Regions from separate parts of the Stenotrophomonas sp. PD6 genome, predicted to be linked through region 2. Evidence: predicted binding sites of a transcription regulator. Region 2 holds the regulator's gene; each other region holds the start of a gene.

Region 1 (10,366 bases), on a different contig from region 2:
GCGTGGTGCCGCCGGAGAACTTGAACATACGGCTGCCGTCGTTGGTGGCGGTGATGGTGGACTGCGGCGAGGCCACGGTCTGGCCGTTGCCGAAGGCATTGGGCTGGCTGACGTTGGTGTTTTCGTTGATGGTCACGGTGAGCGAGCCGTGCGAGATCGCGGCCGCGCCGACGTGGACCTGCGCGCCGATCACCACAGTGCCGGTGCGGGCGTTGACCACCACCTTGGCCGGGGCGCTGCCAGGGGTGAGTTCCAGGTTTTCGATGCGGGCCAGCATGCCGATGCGCGCGCCCGGGTCGCTCGGCGACCGCACGGCCACGGTGACGCCGTCCACGGCGCGGGCGGCGCCGTCGCCGAACGCGTTGTTCAGCGCGGCCACCATGCGCGAGACGGTGGTGAAGTCGTTCTTGTGCAGATTCAGGGTGATGTCGCCGCCGGCGCTGAACACGTCGGGCAGGGCGCGTTCCACCGTGGCGCCATTGGGAATGCGACCGACGCTGGGCACGTTGACCGAAACCCGCGAACCGTCCTTGCCCTGCACGCCGAAGCCACCGACGACCAGGTTGCCTTGGGCGATGGCGTAGACCTCGCCGTCGGCACCGCGCAGCGGCGCCATCAGCAGCGAGCCGCCGCGCAGCGACACCGCGTTGCCGATCGAGGAGACGGTGATGTCGATGGGCTGGCCCGGCTTGGCGAACGGCGGCAGCTCGGCGTGGATCGCCACGGCGGCCACGTTCTTCAGCTGCGGGTTGACGTTGGCCGGCACGTTCACGCCCAGCTCGCCCAGCAGGTTCTTCAGGCTCTGCACGGTGAAGGGCGCCTGGCTGGTGCGGTCGCCGCTGCCATCCAGACCCACCACGAGGCCGTAGCCGACCAGCGCATTGCCGCGCACGCCACCGACCTGGGCCAGATCCTTGATCCGCTCAGCCGACGCAGAGGACATGAAGGCCAGGGTTGCAATGACCACGTAGAGCGACGCCATGCGTCGCTTCGCGAAAATGATCGGAAAGATGCTCTTCATATCAGCCTCAGAACGGCACCAGCGCCGAGTTGAAGAAACGGCTCAACCACCCCATCGCATTGGACTGGGCAACGGGACCGCGGCCGCCGTAGACGATGCGCGCATCGGCCACGCGGCTGGAGGGAATGGTGTTGTCCTGGGAGATGTCGGCGGCGCGCACGATGCCCTGCACCTGGACCAGTTCGTCGCCCTGGTTCAACCGCAGGTTCTTCGCCCCCTGCACGACCAGATTGCCGTTGGGCAGGCGCTGCATCACCGTGACGGTCACGCTGCCCTGCAGGCGGTTGCTCTGCGCGCTGGTGCCCTTGCCGGTGAAGTCGCGCTTGCCCGCCGCGCTGGCACTGAGGATGTCCTTGCCGCCGAGCGTCACCGGCGCACCGAAGATGGTGGGCGTGCCCAGGCTCAGGTTGGACTCCTTGTCCGTCGTGGTATTGGCGGTGGTCTGCGCGGTGGTGCTTTCGGTCAGGGTGATGGTCAGCAGGTCGCCGACGTCACGCGCGCGACGGTCCGAGTACAGCTGCAGGCCGGGGCCGGCGGCGTAGATCGCGCCGGAGGTGGGCTGCACGGTCGGTGCCATCACGGGAACCACCGGGGCCATGGCCGGGTACGGCCGGACGTCGCCAGCAATGACGCAGCCGCCGAGCAGGGCGATCACGGCAGCGCCGGACAGCAGGCGAAGAGTAGGGTGCAGAGGCGACATGGCGGGGTCCCGGTTCAAACCGATCAGACGTTGTTGTTGAGGTAGCCGAGCATGGAGTCGGTGGTGGAGATCGCCTTGGCGTTCATTTCGTAGGCGCGCTGGGTTTCGATCATCGACACCAGCTCTTCGACCACGTTGACGTTGCTGCCTTCCAGCGCACCCTGCACCACGCTGCCCAGGCCGTTCAGACCGGGGTTGCCGTTCTGTGCGGGGCCGGAGGCGGTGGTTTCCAGGAACAGGTTCTCGCCGCGGGCCTGGAGGCCAGCTGGATTGACGAAGTCGGTAAGGGTCAGCGCACCGATCTCGACCGAGGCGGCGTCGTCGGCCATCTTCACGCTGATGGTGCCGTCGGTACCGATGGTCAGCGACTGCGCGCCTTCCGGAATCTGGATGCCCGGCTGCACCGGGTAACCGCTGTTGGTGACCAGTTCGCCCTGCTGGTTGCGCTGGAAAGAGCCGTCGCGCGTATACGCCGACGAACCATCCGGCATCTGCACTTCAAAGAAGCCGCGGCCATTGACCATCACATCCAGCGCGCGGCCGGTCTGCTGCTGGCTGCCCTGTTCGAAATTCTTGGAGGTGGCCACCACGCGCACGCCGGTGCCCAGCTGCAGGCCGGTGGGCAGCTGGGTCTGCGCCGACGAGGAACCGCCGGGTTGACGCACCTGCTGGTACAACAGGTCCTCGAAGCTGGCACGGTCCTGCTTGAAACCGGTGGTATTGGTGTTGGCGAGGTTGTTGGACACCACCGACATGCGCGTCTGCTGCGCATCCAGTCCGGTCTTTGCGATCCACAATGCCTGGTTCATGGCCGTGTTCCTGTGTTGTTGCGGGTGGCCACGCGCGGTGGCCGTTGTAGGGGGTGATGCATGACGCGTGCCAGAACCGCGCCGGAATTACGTCGCCGCGCCGGATCAGCTGCCAAGGCGGAGCAGGGAGTTGGCGCTGCGGGCGTTTTCATCGCCGTGCTTGATCACCTTCACCTGCATTTCGTACTGCCGCTGCAGCTGGATCATCTGCACCAGCGCGCCGGCCGCATCCACGTTGCTGCCTTCCAGCTGGCCGCTGTCCAGCGACTTGCCCTGGGCCTGCACGAACGGCTGCTGCGGGTCGGTGTTGCGCATCAGCCCGTCCAGCCCACGCTCCAGCCGCGCATCTTCGGCGGCGACCACGCGCAGGCGGCCGATCACGGCCATCGTCTGCGGGCCTTCGCCCTGCGGGATGATGGAGATGGTGCCGTCGTTGCCGATGTCCATCGCCTGGTGCGGCGGAACGGCGATGGGGGCGCCGTTCTCATCCAGCACCGGATGGCCGCCGGCGGTGACCAGCTGGCCGTTCGGGGTGATCGACAGCGACGCACCGCGGGTGTAGGCCTCACCGCCGCCGGTCGGCGCCTGCACCGCGAGCCAGTTGCCCGCGTCCAGCGACAGATCCAGCGCATTGCCGGTAATGTGCTGCGCGCCCTGGCGCCGGTTGAAGCCGGCGTCCACGTGCAGGGCGTCCACGCGCGAGGCAAAGCCTTTGCCCGTGATCGGGAAGGCCTCGGTGTTGGCGAGGGCTTCCTTGAATCCAGGGGTATCGGTGTTGGCCAGGTTGTGCGACAGCGTGCCCTGCGCCTGCAGGGAGGCGCGTGCACCGGTCATCGCGACGTAGAGAGCCTTGTCCATCGTTGTAGTCCCGTGTTGCGTCGATCAGCGGCTCATCAACGGATGTTGATGATGGTCTGGGTGATCTGGTCCATCGTGGAGACCATCTGCGAGTTGGCCTGGAAGTTGCGCTGCGCGGTGATCATGTTGACCAGCTGCTCGGTCAGGTCGACGGTGGACGCTTCCAGCGAACCGGCCTGCACCTTGCCCAGGTTGGAGCTGTCCGGCGCGCCGGTACGCGGGGTGCCGGAGCTGAAGGTTTCCACCCACAGGTTGTTGCCCTTCGCCTCCAGGCCCTGCGAGTTGTTGAACGTGGTCAGGGCGACCTGGCCCAGCGGCTTGTCGTCGCCATTGGTGTAGCGGGCGTAGACCACGCCTTCTTCGGACACGGTGATCTCGTTGAGCTTGCCGGCCGCATAGCCGTCCTGCTGGGTGTTGCGCAGCGCGAACTTCTCGCCGTACTGGGTCGAGCCGGTGACATCCAGGGTCATCGAGAGCGTGCCGGCGCCGGTGGTCGGGGTGAACGGGTCCATCACGATCTGGCCGTTGGCCGGCGCGGTGAGGGCGCCCGCATCGTTGAAGGTCAGCGTGGTCGGGGTGCCGACGGCCTGGCCGTCCACGTAGTTGTGGACTTCCCACTGGTTGGCGGTGGCGGTCTTGACGAAGTACGAGGTCTGGGTGTGGCTCACGCCCAGCGAGTCGTACACGGTGATGCCGCCGGTGGACTGGTTGTAGCTGTTGGAATCGGTGGGGTCGAACGTGGCCAGCGTCGGCTGCTTGGCGTTGGCCGGCAGGGTGAACGCCACGTTGACCTTGCCGGTCTGCTTGGGCGGGCTGTCAGTGGTGAGCAGCTGCAGGTCGGTGAGGCGGCCGCTGTCGAAGCTGGTGCCGTCGGCGTTCGGTGCGAACACCTGCAGGCGCGCACCCTGCGGGTTGACCACGTAGCCGGCCTGGTCGGTCTGGAAGTTGCCGGCGCGCGAATACACGCGGGCGCCGTTCATGCTCATGGTGAAGAAGCCTTCGCCCGAGATGGCCATGTCCAGGCTGCGCCCGGTCTGCTCGTTGTTGCCCTGCGAGAACTGCTGGGCCACGTTGGTCAGGCGCACGCCCGAGCCGACGGCATTCTTGGACAGGCCGTAGCTGGTGGCCGAGAACAGGTCGGCGAACTCGGCGCGCGATTCCTTGAAGCCGGTGGTGTTGACGTTGGCGATGTTGTTCGCGGTGACGTTCAGGTCGGCGTTGGCGGCGTTGATGCCGGACAGCGAAATATTGAAGCCCATGGGATTCTCCTTGGATGCGTGACGAAGTGACTCAGCTGACGCGCAGCACGTAGTCGATCGGGGCCGTGCCCAGGCCCTTGAGGTTGAGGTACAGGCCGTCCGAGCCGACGGTGACGCTCTCCACCGGGGCCTCGACGTAGGTGTTGATCTTGGTCTGCGCCCCCGAACTGTCGGTGTGGGTGGCGGCAATGCTGTAGCTGCCGGCCGGCATGCGGTTGCCGTTGGCGTCCTTGCCGTCCCAGTCGAAGGTGACTTCGCCGGCGGCCTTGGCCTCGACGCTGAGCTGGGTGACCTTCACGCCGTTGGCGTCGGTGATGTCCACGGTGACGTAGCCGGCGCCCGGCGCGGCGACCATGCCGCTGGTATCGCCTTCGGTCTCCAGCTGCCACTTGGTGGACGGCACCAGCACGTCGTGACCGACCAGCGCCGCGCCGCGCAGCACCTGGTCGCCGGCCATGGATTCCTGGAAGCCCTTGACCGTGCTGTTGAGGTCGTTGATGCCCTGGACCTGGGACAGCTGCGCCATCTGCGCCACCATCTGGGTGTTGTCCATCGGCTTGAGCGGGTCCTGGTGCTGCAGCTGCTCGGTCATCAGGCGCAGGAAGTCGGCCTGGTCCAGGGTGTCCTTCTTCTTGGTGGTATCGCTGTTGGGCGCGTTCAGGCCCAAGGCGCTGTAGATGTCGGTGCTGCCGACGCCGCTGGTGGTGCTCATGACGGTATGTCCTGCAATAAGTAGGGTCAGCGACCCATGGTCAGGGTGGCCAGCGCCAGTTCCTTGGCGGTGGTCAACATCTCCACGCCCGCCTGGTAATTGCGCGAGGTCGAGATCAGGTTGACCATCTGCGCGACCGGGTCGACGTCGGGCTGGTAGATGTAGCCGTCGCCGTCGGCCAGCGGATGGCCGGGCTCGTAGCGCTTGATCGGCGCGGCGTTGCTCTGGCTGATTTCCTTGACCTGGACGGTGGTGACGTTCGGGTCGTTGCGGCTGGTGACCGACTGGAAGATCGGCTCCAGCGGCTTGTACACGGCGTCGGCCGAGCCGGCGATGGTGTCGGCGTTGGACAGGTTGGAGGCCAGGGTGCTCATGCGCACGGACTGGGCCTGCAGCGCGGAGCCGGCGATATCGAAAATGGGCAGGTTGCTCATGGCTTATTGCCCCGTGATCGCGGTGAGCATGGAGCGCACCTTGGATTCGACGAAGCTCAGCGAGGCGCGGTATTCCAGCGCGGCGCGGCCATAGGCGGCGCGCTCGGCATCGGGATCGACGGTGTTGCCGTCGATGCTCGGCTGCACGCCTTCCTTGGTGATCTGGAACGGGTTGAGCCCGCCGCCGATGGCGAAGTGCTGCTCATTGGTGGTGCGCATCAGGCCGTTGCTGTCGGCACCCTGGGCATTGCGCAGGGCGGCGTCGAAGTCCAGGTCCTGGGCCTTGTACCCGGGGGTATCGGCATTGCTCAGGTTGCTGGCAATCAGCTTCATCCGCTGCTCGCGCAACGGCATGGCCTGGGCATGGATACCCAGATAGTCGGAAATCAGGTTGGGCATGGCGCACTCCCACGGGACGATGTGGGGAGTGGTGCAAGCGGCATGCCAAAAAGCGGCGATTCATTGCGTACGTGGGGCGGGGGTCGGCAGGGCCTGCCGGGACACGCCGTGAACCCATCCATGGGGGCTTGTCAAAAACATCCATGTTTTTGACAGTCCCGTCAGGCCCTGCCGACCCCCGCCAACCGACATCGCCTCGCCGCAGGGGCAAGCCTTGCGCTGTGGGAGGGGTAGAGCCGGGCTTTGCCCGGCTGCATTGTTCATGGTTGCCCAAGATGGGCAGGCGCCAGCCATGTGTCGAGGGCCGGGGCGGAGGGGGTTGCGGGACCGTAGAGCGCCATGGATGGCGTGAACGAGCCCCCAAGGATGGGTTTACGGCGTGTCCCGCAACCCCCTCCGCCCCGGCCCTGCAGGCAATACGCCACCGCCGCTTTTAAGGCCTCACGCCGCCTGCGCGACCTTCCGCAGGCGGTCGAGCACGAAATCGGCCAGTTCGTGCGGGGAGTACTTGGCCACGAAGGCGTTGGCGCCGACCCGCTCGACCATGGCGTTGTTGAATACGCCCGAGAGGGAGGTGTGCAGCAGCACGTACAGGCCGGCCAGGCCGGGGTGACGACGGATTTCCGTCGTCAGGGTGTAGCCGTCCATGGCCGGCATCTCGATGTCCGAGATGACCATGGCGTAACGCTCGGCCGGGTTTTCGCCGGCCGCGTGGATCTGCAGCAGGTGGTCCAGCGCCTGCTTGCCGTCCGAAAGGAGGGTCGCGCCCACCCCCAGCTGGTCCAGCACGCTGCGGATCTGCTGGCGGGCCACCCGCGAGTCGTCCACCACCAGCACCTGCAGCTGCGGGGCATCGCTGACCAGCGACAGCGCCATGGCCGGGTCCAGCACGGCTTCGCCCCGGATCTGGGCGATGTCGGCCAGCACGCTTTCCACGTCGATCACCTGGATCAGCTCGCCCTGGAAGCGGGTCACCGCGGTCAGGTAGCTCGATTCGGCCCCCAGTTCCGGCGGCGGGTGGATGTCTTCCACCGCGATGTTGACGATGCGCTCCACGCCGCTGACCAGGAAGCCCTGGATCGACCGGTTGAACTCGGTCACCACCAGGTAGCCCGGCGCCGTGTCGGCGTTCGGCTCACGCTCCGGGTGGCCGATGGCCAGCCCCAGGTCCAGCACCGGCACCGACCGGCCGCGCACGTCGGCAACGCCGGCGAACTGGCTGGGCAGGCCCGGGACCTGGAACAGGTCCGGCCGGCGCAGGACTTCCTGCACCTTGAACACATTGACGCCAAAAAGCTGACGTCCGCCAAGGCGGAACAACAGCAGGGCGAGGCGGTTGTGGCCAGCCAGGCGTGTGCGCTGGTCGATGCGGTTGAGCAGGTCATGTGACATGGGGGTGGTATCGGCGCGCAGGGCGATCACTTGAGGGCAGGGCCACACCCGGCCGCGCCGCGCACTCCGGCACGGCGCTTGCATGACGCTGCGCATGTGCCATGCCCCTGGAGCCGCCATGCGTATCCTGCTGATCGCCACCTCTCTTGTTGCCTTGTTCGCGCTGGCGCCGCCGTCTGCCCGGGCGGCGGGCGGCTGGCAGCCGGTGGACAGCATCCGCGCCGCGGCGCTGTCGACCCTGCCGGCCGGCAGCGAGGGCGACACCACGCTGGATTCGGCGCTGCGCCTGCCCGCGTGCGGCCAGGCGCTGAGTGCGCAGCCCACCGGCACAAGTACGGTGGAGGTCAGCTGCCCGGACCCGGGCGGCTGGCGCCTGTTCGTGCCGGTCAAGGTGCGCCGCAACCAGACCGTGCTGATCCTCAATCGCGGCATCGCCGCTGGAGAAACGCTGGGGGTGGCCGATATCACTACCGCACAGCGCGACGTGGCCCGCATCGCCGGTGCCGCCCTGGCCGACCCGGCCGCGGCGGTCGGCCGGGTGGCCCGCCGCACCCTGAGCGCCGGCAGCCTGCTGTCGGCCAACGACCTGGTACCCCAGCGGCTGGTCCGGCGGGGTGACAGCGTGGCCCTGGTCTCCCGTTTTGGTGGGGTCGAGGTCCGCGTGGCCGGCAAGGCGCTGGCCGATGCCGGTGAAAATGAACGCGTCTCGGTAGAGAATCTGTCTTCACGCAAGATCGTGCAGGGTACCGTGGCGGCCAGTGGCGACGTTTTTGTGACGCGCTGACCAGAAATATGAATCCGGGGCGGAAACCGGCAAAAAAACCGCGAAAGCCCCTAAAGATGGCGGTGCCCGTGCCGTTATCCCTTGTGAACCGCAACTCCAGGACAGACCCATGAGCCAGAAAATCGACGGCAACCTGCAGGCAACCGCCCATCTGCGCAGCATTGCGCCGGGGACCAAGCCCAGCGTCGGCACCGATGCCCCGGCACGCCCCGTGGAAGCTGCCGACAGCCTTCGGCTGACCGGCGAGGCCACCAGCCTGCAGGCGATGCAGCGCGAACTGAGCACGGCCCCGGCGATCGACGCCAGCCGCGTGCAGGCCGTGCGCGAGTCGCTGCAGAACGGCACCTACAAGATCAATCCCGACGCGATCGCCTCGCGCATGCTTGAGCTGGACCAGCAGCTGCAGGGATGAAACTGGCGATGAGCGAGCCATTGCAGCGCCTCAGCGAGGCCTTGGACGTGGAACGCCAGGCCTTGGTCGAGCACGACGTGCAGGCCCTGATCCGCGCCACCGGTGCCAAGCTCGAAGCGCTGCGTGCGCTGGAAGCCGCGCTGCCGGTGGGGCAGAACGCGAAGCTGGAAGAGCTGGCCGAGCGCAACCGCGCCAACGGCGTGCTGCTGGCGCGCCGCCGCCGCGAGGTCAACTGGGCGCTGCGCCAGTTGGGCCGTAGCGAAGAGTCCTCGGCCTACGACGCCAAGGGCCAATCCAACACGATGCACACCCGCCGCCCGCTGGCCGTTGCCTGAGGCGGGCAGGGCGCACACGGCGCCGGATCTTTCCAACACGGATATAGTGGGCGCCTTGTTTGGCTGCCCGATGTGACCGTGACCGTGTCTACTTCCCTTGTCACCGCGCCGCTGCCCCCGCAGCCGGTCCTGCTTGCCCTGTTCGAGCGGATCAACGAAGGCGTGCTCCTGTTCCGCGAAGATGGCAGCGTGGCGGTGGCCAACGCGGCCGTGCGCGAGATGCTCGGTCAGGCCGACCGCGATGCGCAGGTGGGCGCGGCACAATGGCTGCGCCAGTTGCTGCCGCCCGACGCACTCGAGCACGCGCGCCAGCACGGGCACTGGAACGGCAGCCTGCCGGTGGGTGAGCGCATGGTGATCGCGCACATCTACCAGCACGACGACGCCGGGCAGCGCCATTACCTGGCGCTGTTCCGCCGCATCGAGGGCCAGGAGGACTATGAGCGCGAGCTGCAGCAGCGCCACGCCGAGCTGCGCCAGGCCTACCTGCGCCTCAACGGCACGCAGGAGAAGCTGCTGCAGTCGGAGAAGATGGCCTCCATCGGCCAGCTCGCCGCCGGCGTGGCGCACGAGATCAACAATCCGATCGGCTATGTGCACTCGAACCTGGGCAGCCTGCAGGAATACCTGCGCAGCCTGTTCACGGTGATCGAGGCGTACGAGCGGGCGCTGCGCGCACCGGACCCGAAGGCGCTGATTCCGGAGATCGACGATATCCGCAATCGCTTCGACATCGATTTCATCAGCCGCGATCTGCCGCAGCTGATGGCCGAATCGCGCGAGGGCATCGAGCGGGTCACCCGGATCGTGCGTGATCTGAAAGACTTCTCGTATTCGGGCCGCGACGAGTCGTGGAAGCTGGTCGATCTGCATTCCGGCCTGGAATCGACGATCAACATCATCTGGAACGAGCTCAAGTACAAGGTGACGCTGCACCGCGAGTTCGGCCAGCTGCCGCTGGTGGAATGCCTGCCGTCCGAGCTCAACCAGGTGTATATGAACCTGCTGCTCAACGCCGGCCACGCCATTGCCGAGCGCGGCACGATCACGGTGCGCACCGGGGTGGATGGCGATCATGTGTGGGTGGAGTTCGAAGACACCGGCGGCGGCATTTCGCCGGAATTGCGCCAGCGCATTTTCGATCCGTTCTTCACCACCAAGCCGGTGGGCAGCGGCACGGGCCTGGGCCTGTCGATCTCCTACAGCATCATCAACAAGCACCACGGCCGCATCGATCTGGACAGCACGCCG
Region 2 (10,366 bases):
CGCAGGACATGGCCCAGGCCATGATGGGCCAGGTGTTCGGCCAGCACCGCGCGCTGGCCATCGCGGCCGGCATCCTGATCCTCGTCGGCCTGGTGCCGGGCATGCCCAACGTCGCCTTCTTGACGCTCGGCGGCATCCTGGCCTTCATCGCCTGGAAGATGTGGAAGAAGAGCGTGCTGGCCCAGCGTGCGGCCGAGGCCCCGGCCAGCGGGCCGACCACCGCCCTCGGCCTGCCCGCCGGCACGCCCTCGCCCACCGCCGAACTGACCTGGGACGAGCTGCGCCCGGTCGATCCGCTGGGCCTGGAGGTCGGCTACCGGCTGATCCCGCTGGTGGACAAGAACCAGGGCGGCGAGCTGATGGCCCGCATCAAGGGCGTGCGCCGCAAGCTCACCCACGACATCGGCTTCCTGATTCCCTCGGTGCACATCCGCGACAACCTGGAACTGGGGGCCACCGCCTATCGCCTGCTGATTCACGGCGTGCCGGTGGCCACGGCCGAGATCCACCCCGATCGGGAACTGGCACTGGACCCGGGCAGCGCGCTCGGCGCGCTGGAAGGCATTGCCGGCAAGGACCCCGCCTTCGGCCTGGACGCCACCTGGATCCAGCCGCACCAGCGCGCCCACGCCGAATCGATGGGCTACACCGTGGTCGACCCGGCCACCGTGGTCGCCACCCATCTGTCGCACCTGATCCGCGAACACGCCCCGGAACTGCTGGGCCACGAAGAGGTGCAGCAGCTGCTGGCCAACCTGGCCAAGAGCGCGCCGAAGCTGGTGGAAGACCTCAGCCCCAAGGCGCTGCCGCTGTCGGTGGTGGTGCGCGTGCTGCAGAACCTGCTGATCGAACGCATTCCGATCCGCCAGCTGCGCAAGATCGCCGAATCGCTGGTGGAAACCGCGCCGCAGAGCCAGGACCCGGGCGTGCTCACCGCGGCGGTACGCAACGCGCTGGGGCGTTTCATCGTGCAGGAGATCGCCGGCATGTCGCCCGAGCTGCCGGTATTCACCCTCAACCCGCAATTGGAACGTGTCTTGCAGGAGTCCACTCAGGGCAACGGCGCAGCGCTGGAACCCGGACTCGCCGAGCGACTGCATCAAAGCCTGGCCGAATGTGTCGGCAAGCAGGAAGCGAAGAACGAGCCCGCGGTGGTGTTGGTGCCCGGACCGGTACGTGCCGCGCTGGCACGGCTGGTACGGCACAGCGTCCCCTCGCTGTCGGTACTGGCCTACAGCGAGGTGCCTGAGGACAAGCGGTTGAAGCTGGTCGGCACGATCAGCTGAGCCGGAACTCCGACAGCACCGCGTCAGAAAACAGACACCCCCATTTCGATATCACCGCAGCAGGACACCAAGGGAATCCCGGACCGTGCAGACCACCGACAACCAGCGTTTCCCTTCGACCCCCCAGCCGCCCCAGTCCCGGTACCACAGCATGAAAATCAAACGCTTCGTCGCTCCCGATATGCGCTCTGCCATGAACCTGGTGCGCAAGGAGCACGGTCCGGATGCCGTGATCCTGTCCAATCGCCGGATCGAAGAAGGCGTCGAAATCGTGGCGGCCGCCAACTATGACGAAGGCGCCGTGCAGCGTGCACTGGAAGCGGCCCGCAAGGACGTCGCACCGCCGCCGCCGGCCCCGCGCCCGCGCAACGCCGCCGATGCGGTGATTGCCGCCGTGACCCGGCGCAAGGCGCCGGTCGCCGCACCGGAACCGGTGGCCGCCACCACTTCCGCGGTTGCCGCCCTGGCCCGCGCCGCCGTCGGCGCGACCGGTCGCACCCTGGACACCGCCAACGAAATCGTGCCGCCGCCGGGCAGCAGCGGCTTCGCCGCCACCCTGGCCCGCGCCACCGTGCAGCCGGCCGACCGCCTGCCGGAGCAGATCTTCGCGCCGTTCAACGTCGAGCAGGCCGCCGCCGCCGAGCGCGCGCCCCGCGCCGCGTTGGTGGATGCAACGCCCGCCGTGACCGTTCCGGTTCGCAGCGAGGCACCGGCCGCGCCCAACCGCGCCCGTTTCATCATCGACCCGCCGCTGGACGAGGCCCCGCTGTTCGAGATGCACGCGCCGGTCAGCCGCGCCAGCGTTCCGCCGCAGCTGCCGCCGATTCCGCAGATGCCGTCGCAGCAGATGCAGCGCGCCCCCGTCGAGGCACCCGCCGCGCCGCTGTGGGAAACCGTGCCGGTGATCCCGGCGATGGTCTCGGCGCCGATGGCGATCGACGATTCGGCGGTGTTCGCCCCTGTCGCCCCGGTCGCCGTCATCGAGGCCGCCGCCCCGGCCGCGCCGATCGCCGCGCCGATCGCCCCGCCGGCGCTGCCGCTGCAGGCCGCCAACGAACCCGCCCCTGTCGCCGAGGTCGTTTCCGTAGCGGCACCGGCCGCCGCCGTCGCCGCGCCGCTGACCATGGTGCCGCGCGATGACGAGGAGCTGCGCCACCTGCGCCATGAAGTGGCCGGCATGCGCCAGGTCATCGAGCGCGAGATGAACCGCTTCACCGACGAACGCCTGCGCGGCTCGGCCGTGCGCGCCGCCGCGCTGGACCTGATGGACGAATACGGCTTCGATGCCGGCATCAGCCGCGACGTGGCCCTGCAGATCCCGCTGGACACCGAAGCGCATCGCGGCCGCGGGCTGATGCTGGGCCTGCTGTCCCGCAAGCTGCCGATCGCCCCGGTCGACCCGCTGGAGGCCGGTGGCGTGATCGCCCTGGTCGGCCCGACCGGCGCCGGCAAGACCACCACGATTGCAAAGCTGGCCTCGCGCTTCGCCGAAGCCCATGCCGCCCGCGACGTCGCACTGGTCACCACCGACACCGGCCGCATCGGCGCCCGCGAGCAGCTGTACGGCTTCGGCCGCCAGCTCGGCATCGCCGTGCACGAAGCCAGCAGCGGCAGCGACCTGACCCAGCTGCTGGAGCGCCTGAAGGACTACAAGCTGGTGCTGATCGACACCGCCGGCCTGGGCCCGCGCGACCGCGCCCTCGCTGCCCAGCTGCAGTGGCTGCGCGCCGCACCGCAGATCCGCACCCTGCTGGTGCTGCCGGCCAACACCAGTTTCGGCGACATGGACGAGGTGGTGCGCCGCTTCAGCGCCGCCAACCCGCAGGGCGTGGTGCTGAGCAAGCTGGACGAGACCGGCCGCTTCGGCACCGCCCTGTCGGTGGCGGTCGACCACCGCCTGCCGATCACCTGGGTGACCGATGGCCAGGACGTTCCCGAAGACCTGCACCGGGCCAGTGCGGCCAATCTTGTACTTCGCCTTGAAGATTTGCGCCGCGCGGCCGATATGCCCTGCAACCCGGAGTTGAACCATGCCGTCGCGTGAGTATGCCAAGCTGACCCAGACCTTCCCCTTGTCGGCCACCCGCAGTGCGCCGCTGGGCCCGGTCCGTACCATCGCCGTCACCGGCGGCAAGGGCGGCGTGGGCAAAACCAACGTTTCGGCCAACCTGGCCGTGGCGCTTGCCGACATGGGCAAACGCACGCTGCTGCTGGACGCCGACCTGGGCCTGGCCAACATCGACGTGATCCTGGGCCTGCAGCCCAAGCTGACCCTGGCCGACCTGGTCGCCGGGCGCTGCACGCTGGAGGAAGTGATCCTGGAAGGCCCGGGCGGCGTGCTGGTGGTCCCGGCCGCGTCCGGTCGCCGGCACATGGCCGAACTGCAGCCGGCCGAGCATGTGGGCCTGGTCAACGTGTTCTCCGAACTGGAGCGCGACCTGGATTTCATGGTGGTGGACACCGCCGCCGGCATCACCGACGGCGTGCTGACCTTCTGCCAGGCTGCCCAGGACACCGTGGTGGTGGTCTGCGACGAACCGGCCTCGATCACCGACGCCTACGCGCTGATCAAGGTGCTCTCGCGCGAGCGCGGCGTGGACCGCATCCAGGTCGTGGCCAACATGGTGCGCGACCCCAACGAGGGCCGCGTGCTCTATGAAAAGCTCAGCCGGGTCTGCGACAAGTTCCTGGCCGACGTCTCGCTGAACTACCTGGGCTGCGTGCCGCAGGACGACTGGCTGCGCCTGTCGGTGCAGCGCCAGCAGCCGGTGGTGAAAGCCTACCCGTCCAGCCCGGCCGCGCAGGCGATCACCGAGATCGCCCGCCGCACCGCCCGCTGGCAGGCCCCGACCGAGCCGCGCGGCGGCGTCGAATTCTTCCTGGAACGCATCCTCAAGCAACGCGGGGTGACCGCATGAAAGGCGCCGCACAATACAAAGAGGTCCAACGCGCTGCCGCCAACGAGTGCATTGCCCAGCACTCGGACCTGGTCCGGCGCATCGCCCACCACCTGGCCGCGCGTCTGCCCGCCAGCGTCGAGGTCGACGACCTGATCCAGGCCGGCATGATGGGCCTGATCGAGGCCTCGCGCAGCTATGACGCCGACCAGGGCGCCTCGTTCGAGACCTACGCGTCGATCCGCATCCGCGGCTCGATGATCGACGAGATCCGCCGCGGCGACTGGGTGCCGCGCTCGGTGCACCGGCGTGCGCGCGATGCCGCCTCGACCATCCGCCGACTCGAGCAGAGCACCGGCCGCGCCGCCAGCGCCACCGAAGTGGCCGCGGCGATGGACATGCCCCTGCCCGACTACCTGCGCCTGATGGAAGACGCCGCACGCGGCCAGGTGCTGAGCCTGGAATCGCGCATCGAAGACCAGGGCGAACTGGACACCGTGGCCCAGGGCGGCCCGACCCCGCAGCAGGTGCTGGAGCGCGGCGAGTTCGGGCGTGAGCTGGGCAACGCCATCGGCCTGCTGCCCGAGCGCGAACAGCTGGTGCTCTCGCTGTACTACGAGCAGGAGCTGAACCTGAAAGAGATCGGCGCGGTGCTCGGCGTCAGCGAGTCACGCGTCTGCCAGATCCACGGCCAGGCAGTGCTGCGCCTGCGTGGCCGACTGAAGATCTTCGAGGCGGCCGACGCCGGCCTTGAAAACACTTGATACCGAGGAAAGTGCTTTGAACAAGAACATGCGTATCCTGATCGTCGACGACTTCTCGACCATGCGTCGTATCGTCAAGAACCTGCTGGGCGATCTGGGCTTCACCAATACCGCCGAAGCCGAGGACGGGCATGCCGCGCTGGCCCTGCTGCAGAGCCAGCCGTTCGATTTCGTGGTCACCGACTGGAACATGCCGGTGATGACCGGCATCGACCTGCTCAAGGCGATCCGCGCCGATGCCAAGCTCAAGACGCTGCCGGTCCTGATGGTCACCGCCGAAGCCAAGCGCGAGCAGATCATCGAAGCCGCCCAGTCCGGCGTGAACGGCTACATCATCAAGCCGTTCACCGCCGCGACCCTGGAAGAAAAGCTCGGCAAGATCTTCGAGCGCCTGGCGGCGAGTGCCTGATGGAAACCCTTCGCGACAAATCGGCGTTGGTGCAGCGCCTGCAGGATGCCCTGGCCGCGCTGGAAAGCGGTGACGAAGCCGGCTGGCGCCGGGAAATCGACGCGCTGGCCGCGCTGCGCACCCAGCCGATGATGGCCGGCCTGAACCGGCTCGCGCGCGAGCTGGGCCAGGCGCTGGGCGAACTGCCCACCCTGCCCAGCGAGGCCGGTGAGCTGGACGACGCCTGCGCGCGTCTGGACCACGTGGTGGCGATGACCGAACAGGCCACCCACCGCACCCTGGACCTGGCCGAAGAGTGCCGCGCGCTCACCGAACAGCTGCGTGCCAACGGGCTCAGCCCGGACCAGGACCAGCAGTTGGACCGCATCCGCCACAACCTGACCGAGATCGCGCTCACCCAGAGCTACCAGGATCTCACCGGGCAGATCATCCGCCGCGTGGTCGGCATCGTGCGCCGCGTGCACGAAGGCTTCGGCGCGCTCGGCCTGCCGCCGCCGGAAGACCCGGCCCACAAGCGCGACAACGGCCTGGCTGGCCCGGCCGTGAGCGGCCTGGACCGCCATCAGGTGTCGCAGGTCGACGCCGACGACCTGCTTTCCGATTTGGGGCTTTGAAACCATGAGTGCTGTTCCAGACGACATTGCCGCAGACTTCATCCTCGAGGCCCAGGAGATCCTGGATCGCCTCGGCGAACAGCTGGTGTCGCTGGAGCAGTCGCCCCAGGACAGCGACCAGCTCAACGCGGTGTTCCGCGGGTTCCACACGCTCAAGGGCGGTGCCGGCTTCCTCGGCATCCAGGCCATGGTCGAACTCTGCCACGCGGCAGAGGAAACGCTGGGCATGGCCCGCTCGGGCCAGGCCGTGCTGCAGGCACATCACTTCGATGCCGGCCAGCAGTCGCTGGACTACCTGCAGTCGATGCTCGATTCGGTCGCCGCCGGCACCGAGCCGGGCTACGCGCCGCCGGAGCTGATCGCGCAGTTCGACGTCAACGGTCCGGCCACGCCGGCACCACGCGCCGCTGCGGCCACCAGCGGTGAGCTGATCACCGACGACGAGTTCGAGGCCCTGCTCGACACGCTGCACGGCGGCGCCGCACCAACCGCCGTGACGCCCACGAAAAAGACCGACGACGGCCTGATCGGCGAAGACGAATTCGAGGCCCTGCTCGACCAGCTGCACGGGGGTGCCGCGCCGGGCAGCACGAGCATTGCCGCACCGGCACCGGCCGTTGCTCCGCGTGCCGCGCCGGCGCCGGCCAAGCCGGCCGCCAACAAGCCGGTCGCCGAAGCCGAACACACCGTGCGCGTGGACACCAAGCGCCTGGACGCCATCGTCAACCTGATCGGCGAACTGGTGCTGTCGCGCAACCGGCTCAAGACGCTGCGCGCGCGCCTGCACGACGAAGAGCTCGACCGCGCCGTCTCCACGTTGGACATCGCCACCGCACGCCTGCAATCGGCGGTGATGCGCACCCGCATGCAGCCGGTGGGCAAGGTGTTCTCGCGCTTCCCCAAGGTGGCCCGCGATGTGGCGCGCAACCTGAAGAAGGAAGTGGAGCTGGAACTGATCGGCGCCGAAACCGAGCTGGACCGCAACCTGGTCGAGGCGCTGGCCGATCCACTGGTGCACCTGGTGCGCAACGCGATCGACCACGGCATCGAAATGCCTGAGCTGCGCGAGGCCCAGGGCAAGACCCGCAGCGGCAACGTGCGCCTGTCGGCACAGCAGGAAGGCGACTACGTCAGCATCGAAGTGCAGGACGACGGCGCCGGCATCGACCCCGAGCGCCTGCGCGCCAAGGCACGCGAGAAGGGCCTGATCGATCCGGAGGCCGCCGCCCGCCTGAGCAGCGAAGAGTGCCTGCACCTGGTATTCCTGCCGGGATTCTCCACCAAGCAGGAAGTCACCGACATCTCCGGCCGTGGCGTGGGCATGGACGTGGTGCAGTCGCGCATCCGTGAGCTGAGCGGCCAGATCCAGATCCAGTCCGAGCTGGGCCGTGGCAGCCGCTTCCTGATCCGGGTGCCGCTGACGCTGGCGATCCTGCCCACCCTGCTCGTGCAGGCCGGCGAGGACGTCTACGCGCTGCCGCTGGCGCGCGTGATGGAGGTGCTGCACGCGCCGAACACCTCGCTGGGCTGGTTCGACGGGCGCGCCGTGCTGGACCGCAAGTCGCACACCCTGCCGCTGGTGGACCTGCGCCATTGGCTGGCGGTCGAGCCGGTGGCCTCACCGCTGCTCACCATCGTGGTGCTGCAGGCGGGCGAAGCGCGCTTCGGGCTGGTCGTGGACCAGGTCCGTGGCCGCGAGGAAGTGGTGATCAAGCCGCTCCCCAAGGCACTGCGCGGCCTGCGCGGCTACGCCGGCGCCACCCTGATCGGCGACGGCCGCATGTCCCTGATCCTCGACGTAGACGGCCTGCGCACCCCGAATGATTGATTGACCCGGCGCAGCCACGCATGGCGTGGCTCTACGGGCCGACGGACCACCGGTAGAGCCACGCCATGCGTGGCTGAATCGCCCGAAGACCTGAAACCGTAGAGCCACGCCATGCGTGGCTGAACCACCGATAGCCCCTCAATTCAAGTCCCCCCCACGCAAGCCGATATCGGACAAATGGACAGACTCAGCCTCATTGGACTTTTCCTCGCCCTGGCCTCCCTGGTGGGCGGCAGCATTCTCAAGGGCGCCGGGCTGGCCTCGCTGTGGTCCCCTGCGGCCTTCGTGATCGTCATCGTCGGCACCCTGGCCGCGATCCTGCTGCATACCTCGCCGGCGGTGTTCAAGCACGCCTTCAAGATCGTGCGTTGGGTCGTGCGCCCGCCGAACACCGACCGCAGCGAACTGATCCGCCAGATCGTGGAGTGGAGCAACATCGCCCGCCGCCAGGGCCTGCTGGGCCTGGAAGCCCAGGTGGACGCGCAGGACGACCCGTTCCTGCGCAAGGGCCTGCAGCTGCTGGTCGATGGCGTCGAGCCGGAGACTATCCGCCACATGATGGAGATCGAGCTGAGCAGCCAGGAGGGCCAGGACCTGGCCGCCTCCAAGGTGTTCGAAGGCATGGGCATCTACGCCCCGACCCTGGGCATCATCGGCGCGGTGCTGGGCCTGATCGCGGTCATGAAGAACCTGGCCGACCCCAGCAAACTCGGCCACGGCATCGCCGCCGCGTTCACCGCCACCATCTACGGCATCGCCTCGGCCAACCTGCTGTTCCTGCCGGTCTCGGCCAAGCTCAAGAGCGTGATCCACCACAACAGCCGCGACCGCGAGATGATCATCGAAGGCCTGATCTCGATCGCCCAGGGTGAAAACCCGCGCAACATCGAAACCAACCTGTCCGGGTTCCTGCACTGACATGGCGCGCCGCAAAGCCCACGAAGAGCATGCCAACCATGAGGCCTGGGCGATTCCTTACGCCGACCTCATGACGCTGCTGCTCGCCTTCTTCGTGGTGATGTACGCGATCTCCTCGCTCAACGAGGGCAAGTACCGGGTCATGGCCGATGCGCTGACCACCGCGTTCGGTGGCGCGCCGCGCACCATCAACCCGGTGCAGGTCGGCAACCAGCAGGTCCAGGGCGGCGGCTGGGACAGCCCGTCGGTGATCAAGGCCGGCAACCGCGTCGGCCCGTCGGCGCCCTCGCCGTCCAACGACCCGACCCTGCTGCCGGCCATGGCCTCGCAGATGCGCATGCCGGTGTCGGTGCACAACCAGGAACAGCTGCAGCGCGCCGAGCGCCAGTTGAACACCATCGCCGACCGCCTCACCGCCACGCTGGCGCCGCTGATCGACCGCGGCATGATCACCGTGCGCCGCACCGAGCTGTGGATCGAGGTGGAGATCAACAGCGACATCCTGTTCACCACCGGCTCGGCCACGCTCGACGTGCGCGCCCGCGACACCCTGTCGTCGCTGGCCCAGGTGCTGCACGACGCGCCCAACGGCGTACGCGTGGAAGGCCACACCGACAACGTGCCGATCGCCACCACGATGTTCCCGTCCAACTGGGAACTCTCAGCCGCCCGTGCGGCCAGCGTGGTGCACCTGTTCGCCGACCAGGGCGTGCAGCCGGCGCGGCTGGCGATGGTCGGCTACGGTCAGTTCCGCCCGCGCGAAGACAATGCCAGCGCCGAAGGCCGCAACCGCAACCGGCGGGTGATGGTGATCATCCTTGCCGACACCGCGCAGGGCGTGGACCCGCTGGGTCCGCAGCTCACCGCCGAATCCAGCGCGGCGGCACCGTCGACCGCACACCCTGTTTCCCCCCTCGCCCCGGTGCAGTTGCCACCGGTGCCGGCCGGCAGCCGCATTGGCGCCGCCGTTCCCCCCGCAATGAAGGAGTGAACCGATGCGCATCTGGGCAATCGCCAATCAGAAAGGCGGCGTGGGCAAGACCACAACCACCCTCGCGCTCGGCCGCGGCCTGGCCGCGCTCGGCCACCGCGTGCTGCTGATCGATCTTGATCCGCATTCGTCGTTGACCCGCGCCTTCGGCGTGCCGCTGGAGCCGACGCCGCAGGGCGTGCTGGAGCTGTTCGGCACCCCACCGGCCGAGCTCGGCAGCCTGTCTCACCCCAGCGACATCCCCGGGTTGGACTACGTCTGCGCGCAGGCCGCGCTGGCCACGCTGGAGCGCCGCAGCGCCAACCAGCCCGGGCTGGGCCTGGCCCTGCAGAACGCGCTGTCGCGGCACCAGGGCCAGCACGACTACATCCTGCTCGACTGCGCGCCCACCCTGGGCCTGCTGATGATCAACGCACTGGCCGCCGCCGACCGCCTGATCATTCCGACCCAGGCCGAACCGCTGGCCCTGCACGGCCTGGACGGCATGGTGCGCACCGGCGAGATGGTGGAGCGCTCGCGTCGGCGCCCGCTGCCGATGTCGATCCTGCCGACCCTGTTCGACCGCCGCACCCGCACCGGCAACGAAACGCTCAAGCAGATGCAGGACCGCCACGGCCACCGCGTGTGGGAAGACGCCATTCCGGTGGACACCCGTGTCT
Region 3 (10,366 bases), on a different contig from region 2:
CCGTGGCTATCTGGAACAGCGCCGGCTCAACCAGCTGCTCAAGCAGGCGCAGTCCGAGGCATTGGCGCTGCGTGATGAATTCACCGCGCAGCGTCCCATCGGCCGTGACCTGCAGTTGACCACCAGCCGCCTGCGCTCGTGGTCGCAGTGGAAGCTGCACGATCCACGCAGCGCCCATGTCGATGGCAGCGTGCAGCGCAACGATGCCGCCAGCATCTCGCTGGAAAGCGTTGGTGATCTGGTGGCCTCGTCGGAGATCGACTTCCGCACGCTGCGCCGCGACCTGCACGACCTGCTGGCCATTCAACCGAAGCTGAGCATCGCCCAGGCCCTGTCGCAGCGCGAAGCGCCGCAGGGACTAGGCAGCGTGATCGGCTACCTGTCGCTGGGCACGCGCCATGGCACGGTGGTGGAAGGCGAACAGGAAACCGCGCATTGGCGCGGCGGCGATGGACAGTGGCGGCGGGCCCGTATTCCGTTGGTTTGGTTCACCCAGGAGAAACGCCATGAGCTGGCATGAAGATTCCAACGAGGCCCCGCCGGTCGACGGCGCCGCACACGAGCTGGACGACGAGCCGGTCGTGGTCACGCCGCTGCCGCGGCGGAACAACGATGTGTACTACCTGGGCGACACCGGGCGCCTGCCGCTGGATGGGCGCCGCGCGCTGTGCCAGCTGTTGATCGGCCCCAGCATCGACCAGACGCGCCACGCCAAGCTGTGGCCGGCCCTGATCCGCAACGAGGCGGCCATCCGCTCCTCGCTGGCCGACCTGTTCCTGGAACTGGTGCTGGACCGCGACAGCGGCGTGGCCTTCACCCGCCAGGCCGACACCGAAGATGTCGAAGCGCCGGTGCTGCTGCGCAGCTCGCCGCTGACCTTCATCGACTCGGTGCTGCTGCTGTACCTGCGCCAGCAGTTGGCCGAGGCGGACGCGCGCGGCAACCGCGCCGTCGTGGCCGACACCGAGATGGCCGAAGCCCTGGCCATCTATGAGAAGAACCTCTCCACCGACCGCGCCGGCTTCAATCGCCGCGTCGCGTCTGCCGTGCAGAAGATGAAAGAGAACCACATCCTGACCCGCCTGGCGGGCCAGGAAGACCGGCACGAAGTGTCGCCCGCACTGAAGCTGCTGTTCTCCGCCGAAGATGTCTCCGCACTCTCGTCGGTGTACCGCCAGCTGCGCGACACCCCCGCTGCCAACGCCTGAACGGAACGACCGACAACGCATGGCCATCTCCAAGAACACTCCCGCCCTGTTTACCGAAGGGCTGCCGGATCCGCGCCAGCAGCAGTTCCGCATGCGGCGCCTGCAGGTCCATAACTGGGGCACCTTCAACGGCCTGACCGAAGTGCCGATCGCCGAGCGCGGCTTCCTGTTCGTCGGCCGTTCCGGCTCGGGCAAGTCGACCCTGCTCGACGCCATGTCGGCCATGCTGGTGCCGCCGTCCATCGTCGACTTCAACGCGGCCGCGCGCGAAGCCGAACGCAGCGGGCGCGACCGCAACCTGGTGTCGTACGTGCGCGGCGCATGGGCCGACCAGCAGGACCGCGGCACCGGCGAGATCGCCACCCAGTACCTGCGCAAGGGCGCGACCTGGACCGCCGTGGTGCTGGAGTACCGCGCCGGCGATGGCCGTGTGGTCAGCCTGGTGCGGCTGTTCTGGATCGCCGGCAACGGCGCGGCGGCGGCCGACGTGCGCAAGCACTACCTGATCGCCGAGCGGCCCTTCGATATCGCCAAGGACCTGGGCGGCTTCGATCTGGATCTGCGCAAGCTCAAGCAGCGCTTGGGCGACGTGCACCATTTCGACAGCTTCACCGGCTATGCCGAGCGCTTCCGCCACCTGCTGGGCATCGACAATGAAATGGCGCTGCGCCTGCTTCACAAGACGCAGTCGGCCAAGAACCTGGGCGACCTGAACGTCTTCCTGCGCGATTTCATGCTGGATACGCCCAAGACCTTCGATGCCGCCGAACGGCTGGTCAGCGATTTCGCGGAACTGGATGGCGCGCACAAGTCCGTGGTCACCGCGCGGCTGCAGGTCGAGACGCTGTTGCCGGCGCGCGCGCTGCACGCCGAGCTGAAGTCGATGAACCTTCAGCGTGCCGACGAAGAGACCCTGAAGCTGGGCCTGGACAGCTTCCGCGAATCGCGCCTGCAGCTGTTGCTGGAGAAGCGGCTGCAGGAAATCGACGTACGCAACCGCGGGCTGCAGGGCGAAGAAGCCCAGCGCCGGCAGGCCCTGGGCAACCATGAGGAGCACCTGGCCGAGCTGGAGCTGCAGCGGCGCCAGCAGGGCGGCGAGCGCATCGAAGAACTCGAACGCGAACAGGGGCGTGCCCAGGCAGAGCAGGATCGCCGGCAGTCCAAGCGCGAGCAGGCCCGCCAGGCGGCGGCAAAGCTGCAGAACGAACTTCCCGAGGATGCCCATGGCTTCGCCGCGCTGATCGGGCGCGCCCAAGGCGAACTCGACAACCGCCAGCAGGCGGCGGCAGCGCTCGACGATGCGATTGCCGAGCGCCAGGCCGGCAAGCAGGACGATACGCGCCGTTTCGCCGATGTCCGCGCGGAACTGGAGGCGATGGAGCGCAACCCTTCCAGCATTCCTGCGCCGCTGCAGAAGCTGCGCAGCCGGATGGCCGAAGAGACCGGCGTGCCCGAGGCGGCGCTGCCGTTCGTGGGCGAGTTGATCCAGGTCCACGAGGACCAGGCCGCCTGGCAGGGCGCCATCGAGCGCGTGCTGTTCGGCTTCGCGCAATCGCTGCTGGTCGAAGATAAGCACTACAACGAGGTCAACGCCTGGGTGAATCGCACCCAGCTTGGCATGCGGCTGACCTACTACCGCGTGCGCCGCAACGATGACGCGATCGCGCGTTCGCCGTCGGCACGTTCGCTGCTTCACAAGCTGGAGCTGCGCAACAGCGTGTTCGAGCCGTGGCTGCGCCGCGAGCTGGGCAAGCGCTTCGACTACGAGTGCGTGGATGCCAAGCAGCTGCGCGACGTCGAACGCGGCATCTCGCGCGAAGGCCAGGTCAAGCATCCCGGTGACCGCTTCGAGAAGGATGACCGCAGCGCGATCGGCGACCGTCGCCGTTGGCTGCTGGGCTTCAACAACCAGGAAAAGCTGGCGCTGTTCCGCCGCGAGGCGCAGGAACTGGCGCAACGCATCGCGGCCTGCGACGAAGACGTGGTGCGGCTGCGTGGCCAGCGCGACCTCGACAACGAGCGTCGCCTGGCCTGCCACCAGCTGGTGAACGTGGTGTGGGAAGAGGTGGACGTCGCCACGACGGTCCAGCGCCTGCAGGACATTGTCACCGCATTGCGCGAGCTGCGCGAGGGCAATGCCGACCTGGCCCGCCTGGCGCAGCAGATCGACCAGGCCCGCGCGGACATCGTCCAGGCGCGGCGCACCTACGAAGACACCCGCGTGGAGCTCATCCAGCTCTCGCGCGAACGCGACAAGCTCGATGCCCAGCGTCAGCGCAGCCGTGCGCTGGTGCTGCCGGCACTGGGCGCCACGCAGGAGGCCGGGCTCAAGAAACGCCTGGACGCCTTCGGCGGGCTCAGCCTGGAAACGCTCGAATCGCACATGCGCGAGATCAGCAAGGGCATCAACGAGAGCCTGGCGTCGTCCCAGCAGGACGTGCACCGGGTCGAGACCCAGCTGGTGGCCTGCTTCCGGCGCTTCGCGCAGGCGTGGCCGGAAGAGTCCGGCGACTTCACCGCCTCGGTGGCGTCGGCCGACGACTTCCTGGCCCGCCTGCAGCGGCTGGAGCGTGATGGCCTGCCGCAGCATGAGGAACGCTTCTTCGACCTGCTGCAGAACCAGAGCAAGAACAACCTGCTGGCCCTGCAGCGGCACAGCGCCGAGGCGCGCAAGTCGATCGGCCAGCGCCTGGACGAGGTCAATGCGTCGCTGGAGCAGGTGCCCTTCAACCGCGGCACGCTGCTGACCATCGAACTCAGCGACCGGCGCCTGCCGGAAGTGCTCGAGTTCCACCAGCACCTGCGCGAAGTGCTGTCGCATCACCAGACCGAAGAGCGCGATGTCGCCGAGACCCAGTTCGCCGTGCTGCGTGAGCTGGTCAAGCGGCTGGGGTCGCAGGAAGGCGAGGACCGGCGCTGGCGCGAGAACGTGCTCGACGTGCGCCTGCATGTGGAGTTCATCGGCGTCGAGCTGGACGCCGCCACCCGCCAGCAGGTCGAGATATACCGCAGCGGCGCCGGCAAGTCCGGTGGGCAGCGGCAGAAGCTGGCCACCACCTGCCTGGCGGCCGCGCTGCGCTACCAGCTGGGCGGCGCCGACAGCCAGTTGCCCAGTTATGCCGCCGTGGTGCTGGACGAAGCGTTCGACAAGGCCGACAACGAGTTCACCGCCCTGGCGATGAACATCTTCGAGAACTTCGGCTTCCAGATGGTGGTGGCCACCCCGCTGAAGTCGGTGATGACGCTGGAGCCCTTCATCGGTGGCGCCTGCTTCGTCGAGATCAGCGGCCGGCATGACTCCGGTGTGCTGCTGATCGAGTACGACGAAGAAGGCAAGCGGCTCAAACTGCCCGAGCGCACCCGCGCCGTGGCAGAGGTCGAGGTCGAGGTCGAGGACTGATCGGGCTCGAGGGCTCGAGGGCCCGGGGCACGTCGCCTAGCCGGCGAACGTGTCCCAGCCCATCCGGGCGATCAGCACCACCACCAGGCCCACGAACAGCTTGCGGATGAACGGCGTGCCGCCGCGCAGCGCCAGCCGGGTGCCGACCACCGAGCCGATGATGTTGGCCGTGGCCATCGGAATCGCGAACAGCCACAGGATGTTGCCGGTCGGCACGAAGAACGAGATCGCCGCGACGTTGGTCGCCAGGTTCACCACCTTCGAGGCGGCCGAGGCGCGCAGGAAGTCCAACCCGAAGAAGCGCACGAACAGGAAGATCAGGAAGCTGCCGGTACCCGGGCCGAAGAAGCCGTCGTAGAAGCCGATCACCGCGCCGATGGCCAGCGCCGTGGCGAGCTCCTTGCGGCCGATCTCGCGCGGCCGGTGCAGGGCGCCGAAGTCCTTCTTCCACAGCGTGTAGCCCAGCATCGCCACCAGCAGCACCAGCACCAGCGGTCGCACCGCGTCCTTGGGCAGCAGGCTGACTGCCGTTGCGCCCGCGAACGAGAACACGAAGGCGGTTGCCGCCGCGAACAGCACCGGCCGCCAGGGGAAGCGCACATTGCGCGCATAGCGGAACGCCGCTGCCGCGGTGCCGAACATCGAACTGAACTTGTTGGTGCCGAACAGCATCGCGGGCGTGTGCTGCGGCAGCACTGTGAACAACCCGGGCAACTGCACCAGCCCGCCGCCACCCACCGCAGCGTCGACCAGACCGGCGATGAAGGCGATCGCCACCAACCACAACAGCTCAGGGGGAACCAGCTCGAACACGGCAGGGCATCGCGGCGGAAAGCGCGCCAGCATACGCCTCCTCGCGGCACAATACGCCCATGACCCATGTTGATCCCTGTCCCTGTGGCCTCCCGATGGCCTATGGCGCGTGCTGCGGCCGCTTCCATGCCGGTGAAGCCGCGCCCGACGCCGAGGCGCTGATGCGCTCGCGCTACAGCGCCTATGTGAAGCAGCTGCCGGAGTACCTGCTGGCAAGCTGGCATGCCAGCACCCGTCCCGAATCGCTGTCGCTGGATGAACCGGCCGGGCAGCGCACGCGCTGGCTGGGCCTGACCGTGCACGAACACACCTTGAGCGACGCCGATCACGCCCAGGTGCGCTTCACCGCGCGCTACCGGATCGGCGGCGGCAGCGCGGTCAAGATGCAGGAGCACAGCCGCTTCGTCCGCGAGGACGGCCGCTGGTTCTACCTCGACGCGCTGTCCTGAGCCATCCCACCGCGTACCGCCAGCACCCGCTGCTGGCCGTGCGCGCGCACGCAGTTGCGGCCGGCATCCTTGGCCGCGTACAACGCCCGGTCGGCGGCCTTGATCACCGCCTGCGGGGTATCGCCCACGCCGCTGTCGGCCATGCCGATGCTCACTGTGACCTGCACCACCGTGCCGCCGCCCCCCGCACCGCGCTGCAGGCGCCCGACCGCGTCGTCGCGCGCGCGCGCGGCCCGGTCGCGCACGGTCAGCCGCGCACCTTCCACCGCCGCCCGGATCGCCTCGATCGCGTCCACGCAGGCAGCGCCCGGCCGGTCCAGGAAGACCAGCGCGAACTCCTCGCCGCCATAGCGGAAGGCCCGGCCCCCATCGCCTACCGTGGCCAGCCGCGCCGCCACCAGCTTCAGCACATCGTCGCCGGTGTCGTGGCCATGGGTATCGTTGAACGCCTTGAAGTGATCCACATCGACCATCGCAATCGTGTACGTGCTGCCCACCCGCTGCAGGCATTCGTTCAGGGCGCGGCGCCCCGGCAGCCCGGTCAGCTCATCGCGGAAGGCCATGTGGAACGACTCCTGCAGCATCGCCGCGATCACCAGCAGCAACGCTGCACTGGTCAGTGCGGGCAGCAGCGAAGGCACCCGGAAGGCGCGCGGCAGCATCAGCCACAGCACCAGCAGCGCGACCAGCATCGCCGTATGCAGGGGGCGCGGCGTGCGCACCGCCTGTACCGTCAACACCGCCGCCGCACCCACGAAGGCCAGGCTCGGCAGCTGCGCCAATGCGCTCCAGCCGGTAGGAAGCCACGGCCAGTGCCGGTTCGACAGCAGGTCGTGCATGCCCTGCGGCGCCTGCATCGCCAGCAGTGCGAACACGCCCACTCCTGTTGCGCCCAGCGCGATGCGCAGCAGCAGGTCCTGGCGCAGCCGCCCGCGCTCGGGCCACACGCCATACGCCAGGAACGCCACCGGCAGCCACAGCGACACCGCATGGAACAGCAGCGGCGTATACGCCGACACCGCACCGGTGTGCTGAAAATTGCCGACCAGCCCATGCAGCAGCGCGAAGGCCAGGGCAATCGCCAGCAGCAGGCACACGGCACGCACGCGGGTGTAGCTCAGCGCCAGGCCCATGCCCAGGCAGGTCAGCACCAGCGGCAGGATGCGATGTACCGGACTGCCGACCTCGGCATCCAGCGTGGCCGACCACACCAGCAGGCCCACCAGCAGTGCGGGCAGCAGGAACAGATAGTGGCCGGGCTGGCGTAACAGGTGATTCCGCAAGACGGTTCCACAAAACGGGCCGGCGCGTCATGGCTGCGTCGTGCAGGCCCGACCGCGCAGGCGAAGGTCTTACCCGGTAACGGCCAGTGCCTATTCAACTTGAGCGGTGTAACAGGATGTGAGCCGGGCCATGACGTCGCGCTCACTGGGGCTCGTCGATCCTGATCGCGATGAACGCCGTCGTAGCCCCGTCTCCTGCCGCCACCCCCACCGCCGTCACCGCGCTGGCCACCCGCTATGCCCGCGTGCGCGCGCGCAGCGTGGCGCTCGCCGCACCGCTCAGCGCCGAAGATGCGATGGTGCAGAGCATGCCGGACGCCAGCCCGGCCAAGTGGCACCTGGCCCACACCAGCTGGTTCTTCGAACGCTTCGTGCTGGCCACCCAGCCCGACTACGCCCCGTTCAATGCCGACTGGCATTACCTGTTCAACAGCTACTACCAGAGCATCGGGCCCGCCCATGCGCGTCCGCAGCGTGGCCTGCTGTCGCGCCCGTCGCTGGAGGAGGTGCTGCAGTTCCGCCGCCACGTCGACCAGCGCGTGCTCGCGCTGCTGCAGGCCGATGCGCTGGACGAACAGGCGAAGCGGCAGCTGCTGCTGGGCCTGCACCACGAACAGCAGCACCAGGAACTGCTGCTCACCGATATCAAGCACGCCCTGTGGTCCAACCCGCTGCAGCCGGCGTACGACGCCGACCTGCCTCACAACGCCGGTATCGCGTCACCGCTGGCGTGGATCCACAGCCCCGAGCAGATCATCGAGATCGGCGCGCCCGCGTGGCCGGCCCATCCGGCGTTCGCCTATGACAACGAGTCCCCGGTACACCGCGTGCTGGTGCCGGCGCATGCCCTGGCGAATCGACCGGTCAGCAACGCCGAATACCGCTCCTTCATCGAGGCGGGCGGCTATCGCGAGCCGGGCTACTGGATGAGCGAAGGTTGGACCCTGTGCCAGCAGGAGCAGTGGCAGCATCCCCTGTATTGGGACGATGCGCTGGCGCGCGAGTTCACCCTGGCCGGCTGGCGTGCGCTGGATCCGGATGCACCGGTGTGCCATCTCAGCTACTTCGAGGCCGATGCGTACGCCCGCTGGGCGGGTGCGCGCCTGCCGACCGAGTTCGAGTGGGAGGCAGCCACGGCCGGGTACACCGCGGACGGCAACTTCGCCGACAGCGGCCGGCTGCATCCTGCCGCCGTGCAACAGAACGGCGCCGCCGGCCGCCACCTGCAGCTGTTCGGCGATGTCTGGGAATGGACCAGCAGCGCCTACGGCGCCTATCCCGGCTTCCGCACGTTCGAGGGCAACCTCGGCGAATACAACGGCAAGTTCATGTGCGGCCAGTGGATATTGCGTGGGGGCAGCTGCGCCACCCCGGCCGACCACATCCGCCCCAGCTACCGCAATTTCTTCGCGCCGTCGGCGCGTTGGCAGTTCGCCGGCATCCGCCTGGCAAAGGACGCAGCATGAGTACCGTCAGTGATGCCCTCGACGCGTTGACCGACCTGCAGCCGGACCGCGCCCGGATCACCGCCGACATCCTGCACGGCCTGTCCCAGCAGCCACGGCAGCTGCCCTCCAAGTATTTCTACGACGCTCGCGGCTCGCAGCTGTTCGAACAGATCACCCGGCAGCCCGAGTACTACCCCACGCGTACCGAGCTGCAGCTGCTGCAGTCGGTCTCGGCGGACATCGCGCGCGCCGTGGGCCCGCGACTGCATGTGGTGGAACTGGGCAGCGGCAGCGGCCGCAAGACCGAGCTGCTGCTGCATGCGTTGGCCGACCCGGTGGCCTACACCCCGATCGAAATCTCGCGCGCGGCCCTGCTCGACAGCGTCGCCCGGCTGGCAGAGGCACTGCCTGACATCGAGATGCTGCCGGTCTGCGCCGACTTCACCCGGCCGGTGGCGCTGCCCGAGCCCCAGCATGAGCCGGCACGGCGGCTGATGTTCTTCCCCGGCTCCACCCTCGGCAACTTCGCCCACGACGATGCGGTCGCGCTGCTGGATGTCATGCGCCAGACCATGGGGCCCAACGGCCTGGCCTTGATCGGCATCGACCTGCACAAGGACCCGGCGCTGATCGAGGCCGCCTACAACGATGCGGCCGGGGTCACTGCGGCGTTCACCGTTAATCTGCTGCGCCGGCTCAACCGCGAAATCGGCAGCGACTTCGACCTCGAGGGCTTCGAGCACCGCGCCCGTTACAGCGTGCCGCGCCTGCGCATCGAAACCGAGCTGGTCAGCCGCGCCGCCCAGCGCGTGCACGTCGCCGGGCGCGCATTCGATTTCGCCGAAGGCGAGGCGATGACGGTCGAATACAGCCACAAATACACCGACGCCTCGTTCGCTGCACTCGTCGCCCAGGCGGGCCTGCGCGTGCGCATGCAGTGGAATGCCCCGTCACCGGCATTCGGACTGCGCCTGCTGCAACCGGCCTGAACCGCGCGGCTTGCCGCTATGATGCAGATCCACTTGGCTGCAGGGATCCATGCCAATGAGGTTCATTTCCGTCGGGCTGCTGGGCGCGCTGACATTGGCCAGCGGCGCGGCCGTCGCCGCACCGCAGGACGACTTCGACCGCTGCCTGGCCACACTGCAGCCGCTCGCGCTCAAGCAGGGCGTCAGCGCCGCCGGCTTCACCCGGCTCACCGCAGGCCTGACGCCTGATCTGAGCGTGCTGCCGCTGCTGGATGCGCAGCCGGAGTTCACCACCCCGCTGTGGGACTACCTGGCCGCGCTGGTCGACACCCAGCGGGTGGATGACGGCCGCGCGCGACTGCTCCAGCATCGCGATCTGCTGGACCGCGTTTCCGCGCAGTACGGGGTCGATCCCGCCACCATCGTCGCCGTCTGGGGCGTGGAAAGTGATTACGGCCGGGTCTTCGGCAAGCGCCCGCTGCTGCAGTCGCTTTCGACCCTGTCCTGCAACGGCCGCCGCCAGGCGTTCTTCCGTGGCGAGCTGCTGGCCCTGCTCAAGCTGCTCGACGCCGGCGACCTGAGCGCCGACGGGCTCACCGGCTCCTGGGCCGGGGCGTTCGGCCACACCCAGTTCATGCCGTCCACCTATGCCCGCATCGCGGTGGATGGCGACGGCGATGGGCGCCGCGATCTGGTCGCCAGCATCCCCGACGCACTGGCCTCCACCGCCAATTATCTGAAGCAGGCCGGCTGGCGCACCGGCCAGCCGTGGGGCATCGAGGTGAAGCTGCCAGCCG

The links. Region 2 encodes FliA, which starts transcription of late flagellar genes. Its sites were predicted from a motif close to TAAAGTTTNNCNNNCNNNGGCCGATAA; they were not measured.
Region 1: the regulator FliA is predicted to act here: its motif matches at 7,592-7,618, upstream of ACOZHM_RS20250 (chemotaxis protein).
Region 3: the regulator FliA is predicted to act here: its motif matches at 7,230-7,256, upstream of ACOZHM_RS05825 (GGDEF domain-containing protein).

What each region holds. Positions count from the first base shown of each region.
Region 1 is NZ_JBLZQD010000027.1:7,789-18,154, forward strand. Features, by position in the region: gene ACOZHM_RS20210 (flagellar basal body P-ring protein FlgI) at 1-982, opposite strand, end outside; gene flgH (flagellar basal body L-ring protein FlgH) at 1,029-1,721, opposite strand; gene flgG (flagellar basal-body rod protein FlgG) at 1,745-2,530, opposite strand; gene ACOZHM_RS20225 (flagellar basal body rod protein FlgF) at 2,636-3,388, opposite strand; gene flgE (flagellar hook protein FlgE) at 3,424-4,647, opposite strand; gene ACOZHM_RS20235 (flagellar hook capping FlgD N-terminal domain-containing protein) at 4,679-5,359, opposite strand; gene flgC (flagellar basal body rod protein FlgC) at 5,386-5,793, opposite strand; gene flgB (flagellar basal body rod protein FlgB) at 5,797-6,192, opposite strand; gene ACOZHM_RS20250 (chemotaxis protein) at 6,634-7,584, opposite strand; gene flgA (flagellar basal body P-ring formation chaperone FlgA) at 7,703-8,368, shown strand; gene flgM (flagellar biosynthesis anti-sigma factor FlgM) at 8,478-8,780, shown strand; gene ACOZHM_RS20265 (flagellar protein FlgN) at 8,783-9,115, shown strand; gene ACOZHM_RS20270 (ATP-binding protein) at 9,194-10,366, shown strand, end outside.
Region 2 is NZ_JBLZQD010000015.1:11,749-22,114, forward strand. Features, by position in the region: gene flhA (flagellar biosynthesis protein FlhA) at 1-1,286, shown strand, start outside; gene ACOZHM_RS16910 (AAA family ATPase) at 1,438-3,330, shown strand; gene ACOZHM_RS16915 (MinD/ParA family ATP-binding protein) at 3,317-4,204, shown strand; gene ACOZHM_RS16920 (RNA polymerase sigma factor FliA) at 4,201-4,947, shown strand; gene cheY (chemotaxis response regulator CheY) at 4,964-5,356, shown strand; gene ACOZHM_RS16930 (protein phosphatase CheZ) at 5,356-5,970, shown strand; gene ACOZHM_RS16935 (chemotaxis protein CheA) at 5,975-7,798, shown strand; gene ACOZHM_RS16940 (flagellar motor protein) at 7,976-8,716, shown strand; gene motD (flagellar motor protein MotD) at 8,718-9,707, shown strand; gene ACOZHM_RS16950 (ParA family protein) at 9,712-10,366, shown strand, end outside.
Region 3 is NZ_JBLZQD010000003.1:3,240-13,605, reverse strand. Features, by position in the region: gene ACOZHM_RS05850 (DUF3375 domain-containing protein) at 1-520, shown strand, start outside; gene ACOZHM_RS05845 (DUF4194 domain-containing protein) at 507-1,208, shown strand; gene ACOZHM_RS05840 (ATP-binding protein) at 1,228-4,608, shown strand; gene ACOZHM_RS05835 (sulfite exporter TauE/SafE family protein) at 4,645-5,421, opposite strand; gene ACOZHM_RS05830 (YchJ family metal-binding protein) at 5,481-5,870, shown strand; gene ACOZHM_RS05825 (GGDEF domain-containing protein) at 5,849-7,153, opposite strand; gene egtB (ergothioneine biosynthesis protein EgtB) at 7,324-8,619, shown strand; gene egtD (L-histidine N(alpha)-methyltransferase) at 8,616-9,590, shown strand; gene ACOZHM_RS05810 (lytic murein transglycosylase) at 9,646-10,366, shown strand, end outside.